DNA from 2 places in the Azoarcus sp. Soil_N_20 genome. Region 1 is predicted to be linked to the other one. Evidence: riboswitches for the same ligand, from Rfam matches in the RefSeq annotation. Region 1 holds a riboswitch; the other holds the start of a gene.
The links. A riboswitch is a leader RNA that binds a small molecule or an ion and turns the genes downstream of it on or off. The one in region 1 is predicted to bind S-adenosylhomocysteine.

Region 1 (4,398 bases):
GGGCGGGGCCCGGCGGCAGCGGTTAGAATTCGGCTCCCCATCCCATTCTCATCGGCTGTCCGACCATGCCCGATTTCCGCGAACTCGCCGCGCTGGTGCGCTCACGCATGCCCTTGCTCTGCATCGAGACTGTCGAGGAGCCGAAAGCCTTGCGCCTCATCGAGCGCCTCGCCCGCGATGACAATCACGACCTGCACTGCTGGAGCGTGGCGGACGGGCTGGTGCAGCAGAACTTTCGCTACGGCAGCGGGCGGCCGGACGGCTATGGCCTGTTCCCGACCGTGGGCGAGGGCCCGGGCATGGCCGGTCGTGCAGACGGGCGGCGGCGGGTGATCGACGACACCCACACGCTCGAGGCCGCACTGAAGTACATCGACAGCAGCGGGGGCAAGGGTCTCTTCGTCCTGCTCGACCCGCACCCGTTTCTCGAGGATCCGGTCGTACAGCGCCTGATGCGGGAGATCGTGCTCGATCATCCGGAAGCGGAACGCACCCTGGTACTGGTTGCCCCGCAGCTGTCGCTTCCGGCCTTGCTGGCCCGTCATTCGGTACGCATGGAGCTGCGGATCCCCGACCTCGCGCGCGTGCGCGCACTGCTGAAAGACGAGCTCGACCTGTATGCCAAGTCCTCGGGGGAGCGGGTCAAGGGCGATTCGGCAACGGTCAATGCCTTGCTGAGCCAGCTCGTCGGCCTGCCGGAGGAGGATGTGCGCCGCCTGCTGCGCAACGCCATCCGTGACGACGGCCTGATCACCTCCGAGGATCTCACCCGGGTGATGCGCTACAAGCAGGACATGGTGGGGGAGAGTGCGCTGCAGGTCGAGTTGAGCACGCTGGGCCCCGACGACGTCGGCGGGCTGGTCCGGCTCAAGCGCTGGCTGGCAACGCGGCGGCCGGTGTTTACCGGCGAGCGCAGCATGCCCGGCCTGCCCTTGCCCAAGGGGGTGTTGCTGCTCGGCGCCCAGGGCGCAGGCAAGAGTCTCGCCGCCAAGGTGGTTGCCGGCAGCTGGCGGGTTCCGTTGTTGCGCCTCGACGTGGGCAGCCTGTACGACAAGTTCACCGGCGAAACCGAACGCAAGCTGCGCGAGGCCTTGCGCACGGCCGAGGCGATGGCCCCGGCGGTACTGTGGATCGACGAGATCGAGAAGGCGCTGGCACTGGGTAGCAGCGACAGCGACGGCGGCGTGTCACGGCGCCTGCTCGGCAATCTGCTGACGTGGATGAACGAGCAGCAGGCGCGCCTGTTTCTCGTCGCCACCGCCAACGACGTCTCCGCGCTGCCCCCGGAGTTGCTGCGCAAGGGCCGCTTCGACGAGATCTTCTTCGTCGACCTGCCGGCCGGCACCGTCCGCGAGGAGATCCTCGCCATTCATCTGCGCCGCCGCGAGCTCGATCCCGCCCGCTTCGACCTTGCCGCGCTCGGTGCGGCAACCGAGGCCTACTCGGGCGCCGAGCTCGAACAGCTCGTGGTCGCAGGCCTGTACGAATGCCTCGCCGACGGGGCTGCGCTGGATACGGCGAAACTGCTGGTCGAGGCGGCGAACACCCGCCCGCTGGCCCACGTGATGGCCGAGAAGGTCGCCGCCCTGCGCGCCTGGGCGGCGGAGCGTTGCGTGCCGGCCGACTGAGCGCCGCGATGCGTCGCGGCCGCAACCGGGCGCGTTGGCGGGCCTCGACAGCGGCGACGGAAACCCCGTAAAATCGGCCCCTTGCCGAGGAGCGCTGCGACCCGACCTGTGAGTGGGCCAGGCTCGGCAATCGAACAACGGCGCTCGCAAACCATCAGCCGGGTTTGCCGCGCCGTTCTGTTTTGCGTGAGCTACCCGCTGTGCATCAATCGCAGATCGAGGTAGAACCATGCAAGCCGACCGCACCGTAGAACTCCGCCAGCAACTCGCCCAACGCATCCTGATCCTGGATGGCGCCATGGGCACCATGGTCCAGCAGTACAAGCTGGGCGAGGCGGATTACCGCGGCACGCGCTTCCTCGATCACCCGCGTGATCTCAAGGGCAACAACGACCTGCTGGTGCTGACCCGCCCCGACGTGATCGGCGAGATCCATCGCGCCTACCTCGAGGCCGGCGCCGACATCATCGAAACCAGCTCCTTCAACGCCACCCGCGTGTCGCAGGCCGAGTACGGGCTCGAGGCCGTCGCCTACGAACTCAACGTGGCCAGCGCCCGCCTGGTGCGTACGCTGTGCGACGAATTTACCGCCGCCAACCCGGCCCGCCCGCGCTACTGCGCCGGCGTGCTCGGCCCGACCTCGCGCACGCTGTCGATCTCGCCCGACGTGAACGACCCCGGCTACCGCAACATCAGCTTCGACGCCCTGGTCGACGACTACTACGACTCGGCAAGAGGCTTGATGGAAGGCGGCGCCGATCTGCTGCTGATCGAGACCATCTTCGACACCCTCAATGCCAAGGCCGCTGTATTCGCGATCGAGAAGCTGTTCGAGGACCTCGGCCGGCGCCTGCCGGTGATGATCTCCGGCACCATAACCGACGCCTCCGGCCGCACCCTTTCGGGGCAGACCGCCGAGGCGTTCTGGAATTCGCTCGCCCATGCGCGGCCGATCTCCTTCGGCCTGAACTGTGCGCTCGGCGCCAAGGAGCTGCGCGCCTACGTGGCGGAGCTCGCGGGCGTCTGCGACACCTATGTGTCCGCGCACCCGAACGCCGGCCTGCCCAACCCGCTGGCGCCCACTGGCTACGACGAAACCCCGGAAGAACTCGCCACCGCGGTGGTCGAGTGGGCGCGCTCCGGCCTGGTGAACATCCTCGGCGGCTGCTGCGGCACCACCCCCGCGCACATCGCCGCGATCGCCGCCGCGGTGGCCGAGCTGCCGCCGCGCAAGGTGCCGGAGATCGACAAGAAGCTGCGCCTGTCCGGGCTCGAGCCGTTCAACGTCGGCGCCGACAGCCTGTTCGTCAACGTCGGCGAGCGCACCAACGTCACCGGCTCCAAGGCCTTCGCCCGCATGATCCTCGAAGGCCGCTTCGACGACGCGCTCGCGGTGGCCCGGCAGCAGGTCGAGAACGGCGCCCAGGTCATCGACATCAACATGGACGAGGCCATGCTCGACTCGATGGCCGCCATGGAGCGCTTCCTCAAGCTGATCGCCACCGAGCCCGACATCTCGCGGGTGCCGATCATGATCGACTCGTCCAAATGGAGCGTGATCGAGGCCGGCCTCAAGTGCATCCAGGGCAAGGGCATCGTCAACTCGATCTCGATGAAGGAGGGCGAGGCGAGCTTCCTGCACCAGGCGAAACTTGCCCGTCGCTACGGCGCCGCGGTGATCGTGATGGCCTTCGACGAGCAGGGCCAGGCCGACACCTACGCGCGCAAGACCGAGATCTGCGCACGCGCCTACAAGTTGCTGCTGGGGATCGGCTTCCCGCCCGAGGACATCGTCTTCGATCCCAACATCTTCGCCATCGCCACCGGCATCGAGGAGCACGACAACTACGCCGTGGACTTCATCCAGAGCGTGGCCTGGATCAAGGACAACCTGCCGCACGCCAAGACTTCCGGCGGGGTCTCGAACGTGTCGTTCTCGTTCCGCGGCAACGACCCCGTGCGCGAGGCCATCCACACCGTATTCCTGTACCACGCGGTCAAGGCCGGGCTGACCATGGGCATCGTCAACGCGGGCATGCTCGGCGTGTACGACGATCTCGACCCGGCGCTGCGCGAGGTCGTCGAGGACGTGGTGCTCAACCGCAAGGCCGGCGCCGGCGAGGCACTGGTCGACATCGCCCAGTCGGTGAAGGGCCAGGTCAAGGACAAGGGACCGGATCTGGCCTGGCGCGAATGGCCGGTGGAGCAGCGCCTGTCGCACGCGCTGGTCAAGGGCATCACCGACTACGTGGTGGCCGACACCGAAGAGGTGCGGGCCAAGCTCGAGGCCGAAGGCAAGCCGCCGCTGGCGGTGATCGAAGGCCCGCTGATGGCCGGCATGGATGTGGTCGGCGACCTGTTCGGCGCGGGCAAGATGTTCCTGCCCCAGGTGGTGAAATCCGCCCGCGTGATGAAGCAGGCGGTCGCCCACCTGATCCCCTACATCGAAGCGGAGAAGCTCCGTACCGGCTCCACCAGCAAGGGCCGCATCGTCATCGCCACGGTCAAGGGCGACGTGCACGACATCGGCAAGAACATCGTCGGCGTGGTGCTCGGCTGCAACGGTTACGAAGTCATCGACCTCGGGGTGATGGTGCCGACCGACAAGATCCTCAACGCTGCGCGCGAGCACGGCGCGCAGGCGATCGGCCTGTCCGGCCTGATCACCCCGTCGCTGGAAGAAATGAGCCATGTCGCCGCCGAAATGCAGCGCCAGGGCTTCGCCGACGGCAACGCGATCCCCTTGCTGATCGGCGGCGCCACCACCAGC
Region 2 (4,398 bases), on a different contig from region 1:
TGGTCATGCTGGTGATCGCCTACACCGTCTTCCTGATACGGCAATCGCGCACCGCATCGAAGGCGATCGAGGATGAGTTCGCCAGCGAGATCCCCACCTCGACCTGGGACCGCCACTGGGCCACACAGACGCTGTTGGTGATCGCGGGATTGGGGATGCTGGTGCTCGGTGCCGACTGGCTGGTCAGTGCGGCAGTCTCGTTTGCGCGCGCGTTCGGCGTCAGCGATCTGGTGATCGGCCTGACCGTGGTGGCAATCGGCACCTCGATGCCGGAGATCGCGACCTCCATCGTCGCCGCATTGCGCGGTCAGCGCGACATTGCGGTCGGCAATGTGGTGGGCAGCAACGTGTTCAACATCTGCGCGGTGCTCGGCGTGACCGGCCTGATCGCGCCGGGCGGCTTGCCGGTCTCGGAGGCCGCACGCAATTTCGATCTGTGGGTGATGCTTGCAGTGGCCTTCGCCTGCCTGCCGATCCTGATCACCGGCCGCGAGATTGCACGCTGGGAAGGCGGCATTTTCCTTGCCTACTACGCGGCCTATACCGCCTGGCTGGTACTGGCCGCGCAGCAACACGCCGGCCTGCAGGCATACTCGGGCGTGATGCTCGGGTATGTGATGCCGCTGACCGTGATCACCCTGGTGGTCAGCATCGTCCGCCACAACGGCAAGGTGGCCGGCAAGCCCGAGTAGACGCCTACTGGAAGCTGGACGCCTTCTCTCCGACCCCCTGCAGGGGGCCGAGCGGGTTGCGGTTGACGCTGACCTCCCTGATTTCCGGCTGCCCCGACCACTGCTTGAACACGACCTTGTCGTCGACCAGTACCAGCAGCGCCTTGAAGCGCCAACCGGTCATCGACGTCTCCCGGCGAAAATTGAGGAAATCGGCCCAGAATCCGCCCACCCGGTTCCGCTTGATCCGCGTCTCCTCGAGCTGATACCCCACGCAGCGGTCCTGGGCCATCATGCAGGCACGGATCCCGGCCGGCAACTCGACACCCGGGACCATGCTGTCCTTGGGCAGCGCGGAGTTCACGATCTCCGAGTAGTTCAGAATCTGGACATTGGGGGTCGATGCCGGGTCGAACCCCAGGCGATGAACGGCGTCACGGTCCGATTCCCCGGGACGGACCGCGTCATAGGCGGATTTCACCTCCTTGAAGTCGCGCCACGGCGAGACGGTTTTCTGATCAGCCTTCGGCAGCAGGCTGGAGCAAGACCCAAGCAGGAGAGCCAGGAGTGCGATCGCGCCGATGCTCTTTTTCATATTCCCCCCTCGTGTTGATGCACCACCAAAAGATTTGATTATTGATTCGATTATTCGACCATTTTGACCGTCGTCACCGTGACGCCGTTCGCAGCCTTCCCCCTTTACTTACGGCTGACGGCATCCGCAAGTAAAGATATAATTCCGATTACCGAGGAGCGCTGCAAGATTCTGTCCCAGGCTCGGTCACTTTGGAACTGCGCTCACCTTTACCCGTGCCGGGCACGGGGTGATCAGGTGAGCCCACCGCACCACCCCTTCCCGGCCACTCGTTCAAGGAAACCGACATGAACTCTGTGGCTGACAGTACCTTTACCGACTACGTGATTGCCGACCTGGCGCTGGCCGCCTGGGGACGCAAGGAAATCCGCATCGCCGAAACCGAGATGCCCGGCCTGATGGCGATCCGCGAGGAATACGCCGCCAGCCAGCCCCTGAAAGGCGCACGCATCACCGGTTCGCTGCATATGACGATCCAGACCGCGGTGCTGATCGAGACCCTCACCGCGCTCGGCGCCGAAGTGCGCTGGGCCTCGTGCAACATCTTCTCGACCCAGGACCACGCCGCCGCCGCGATCGCCGCACAGAGCATCCCGGTGTTCGCGGTCAAGGGCGAGTCGCTGACCGACTACTGGGATTACACCCACCGCATTTTCGAATGGCCGTCCACGGGAAGCGGGGACGTCTACTCGAACATGATCCTCGACGACGGCGGCGACGCGACCCTGCTGCTGCACCTGGGTGCCCGTGCCGAGAACGACATCTCGGTGCTGGCCAAGCCGGGCTCCGAAGAGGAAACCATCCTGTTCGCCGCGATCAAGGCCAAGCTCGCCGTCGATCCGGCCTGGTACTCCACCCGGCTCGCACAGATCAGGGGCGTGACCGAGGAGACCACCACCGGCGTGCATCGCCTGTATCAGATGCACCAGCGCGGCGAGCTCAAGTTCCCGGCGATCAACGTCAACGACTCGGTCACCAAGTCCAAGTTCGACAACCTCTACGGCTGCCGCGAATCGCTGGTCGATGGCATCAAGCGCGCCACAGACGTGATGATCGCCGGCAAGGTCGCGGTGGTGGCCGGCTACGGCGACGTGGGCAAGGGCTCCGCCCAGGCCCTGCGCGCACTGTCGGCCCAGGTCTGGATCACCGAGATCGACCCGATCTGCGCGCTGCAGGCGGCGATGGAAGGTTATCGCGTGGTGACCATGGAATATGCCGCCGACAAGGCCGACATCTTCGTCACCACCACCGGCAACTTCCACGTCATCACCCACGATCACATGGCGGCAATGAAGGACCAGGCCATCGTGTGCAACATCGGCCACTTCGACAACGAGATCGACGTCGCCTCGCTCGAACGGTACGAGTGGGACGAGATCAAGCCGCAGGTCGACCACGTCATCTTCCCCGATGGCAAGCGCATCATCCTGCTGGCCAAGGGTCGGCTGGTGAACCTCGGGTGTGGCACCGGCCATCCGTCCTACGTGATGAGCTCGTCCTTCGCCAACCAGACCATCGCCCAGATCGAGCTGTACTCGCGTACCGCCGACTATCCGGTGGGCGTGTACACGCTGCCCAAGCACCTGGACGAGAAGGTCGCCCGCCTGCAGCTGAAGAAGCTCAACGCCCAGCTCTCCGTGCTGCGCCCCGAGCAGGCAGCCTATATCGGCGTCCCGGTCGAAGGCCCGTACAAGGCCGAGCACTATCGCTATTGATCGAAGGCTCGGGGTGGACTTCCGCGGCAATCCGGTTCAGACCGTGCAGCGGAAGCCCAGTGGCGGACTGGTGGATATCACGTTCGCCGGCCGCCTTCCCGAGCCGACCCGCCACCGATGAAATCCTTCCATCGCCGCAGCAGTCGTCCAGCCCCCGAGCGTCCGGCCACACCGCCGATGGCGCATCGGGTCATGCCGCGTGCCGACCAGTTGCTGGTGCAGCAGGGCCTTGCACCGTCGCGCACCGCTGCGCGCGTGCTGATCGAGGCCGGGCGGGTCAGCTCGGACAGTGGCCCGGTCACCAAACCGGCGCAGGAGCTGCCCGAATCGGCGGTGCTTGCGGTCGTCCCCGACGAAGCCGACCGCTTCGTGTCGCGTGGCGGCCTCAAGCTCGCCGGGGCATTGCGTGTCAGCGGCCTGCAGGTGAATGGGCGGATCTGCCTCGACGTCGGCCAATCCACCGGCGGCTTTTCCGATTGCCTGCTCCAGGCCGGAGCGGCCGGGGTCGTCGGAGTGGAAGTCGGCCACGGCCAGATTCATCCGCGCCTGGCCTCCGATCCGCGTTGCATCACCCTCGAAGGCATCAACGCACGCCATCTGCTTGCGAGCGATCTGGGCACGCACTATCCGCCTGCCGGATTCGATCTGATCGTGTGCGACGCGAGCTTCATCTCGCTGACCCTGCTCCTGCCGCAGTGGCCCGCCCTGTTGGCCGCGAACGGCGACATCCTGGCGCTGGTCAAGCCCCAGTTCGAGGTCGGCGCCAAGGGGCTGGCGAAAGGCGGTATCGTGCGCGACACCTCGCTTTACGCCGATGTGGAAGCCAAACTCAGGGCCGCCGCCGCAGCCTGCGGACTGAAGGTGCACGACTGGTTCGACTCGCCGATCACCGGCACCGACGGCAACCGCGAATTCTTTACCTGGATGCGACATGCACAACACTGAACTCTCGATTGAATTCTTTCCGCCGCAAACCGCGGAAGGCGCCGAAAAACTGCGCACGGTGCGCGCCAAACTGGCCGAACTGAAACCGGCGTTCTTCTCCGTCACCTTTGGCGCGGGCGGCTCGACGCGCGAGCGCACCTTCGCCACGGTCAAGGAGATCGCCGCCAGCGGCAGCGAAGCGGCACCGCACCTGTCCTGCATCGGCTCGACCCGTGAAGGCATCCGCGCGATCCTGCAGGAGTACGCCGACGCCGGCATCCGCCGCATCGTCGCGCTGCGCGGCGATCTGCCGTCCGGGGTGGGCGATGCGGGCGAATTCCGCTACGCCAACGAGCTGGTCGAGTTCATCCGCGCCGAAACCGGCCACCGCTTCCGCCTCGAAGTGGCCGCCTATCCGGAATGGCACCCGCAGGCACGCAGCCCGCAGGACGACCTCATCGCCTTCAAGCGCAAGGCGGATGCCGGCGCCGAC

Region 2: it holds a riboswitch for S-adenosylhomocysteine, as region 1 does, so the genes downstream of both, ahcY (adenosylhomocysteinase) here and metH (methionine synthase) in region 1, are expected to answer to the same signal.

The regions. Positions count from the first base shown of each region.
Region 1 is NZ_JBDGKX010000006.1:368,901-373,298, forward strand. Features, by position in the region: gene AC3A35_RS14795 (AAA family ATPase) at 66-1,628, shown strand; S-adenosyl-L-homocysteine riboswitch at 1,709-1,781, shown strand; gene metH (methionine synthase) at 1,858-4,398, shown strand, end outside.
Region 2 is NZ_JBDGKX010000001.1:417,660-422,057, reverse strand. Features, by position in the region: gene AC3A35_RS01965 (calcium/sodium antiporter) at 1-692, shown strand, start outside; gene AC3A35_RS01960 (hypothetical protein) at 697-1,266, opposite strand; S-adenosyl-L-homocysteine riboswitch at 1,414-1,478, shown strand; gene ahcY (adenosylhomocysteinase) at 1,554-2,981, shown strand; gene AC3A35_RS01950 (TlyA family RNA methyltransferase) at 3,099-3,926, shown strand; gene metF (methylenetetrahydrofolate reductase [NAD(P)H]) at 3,913-4,398, shown strand, end outside.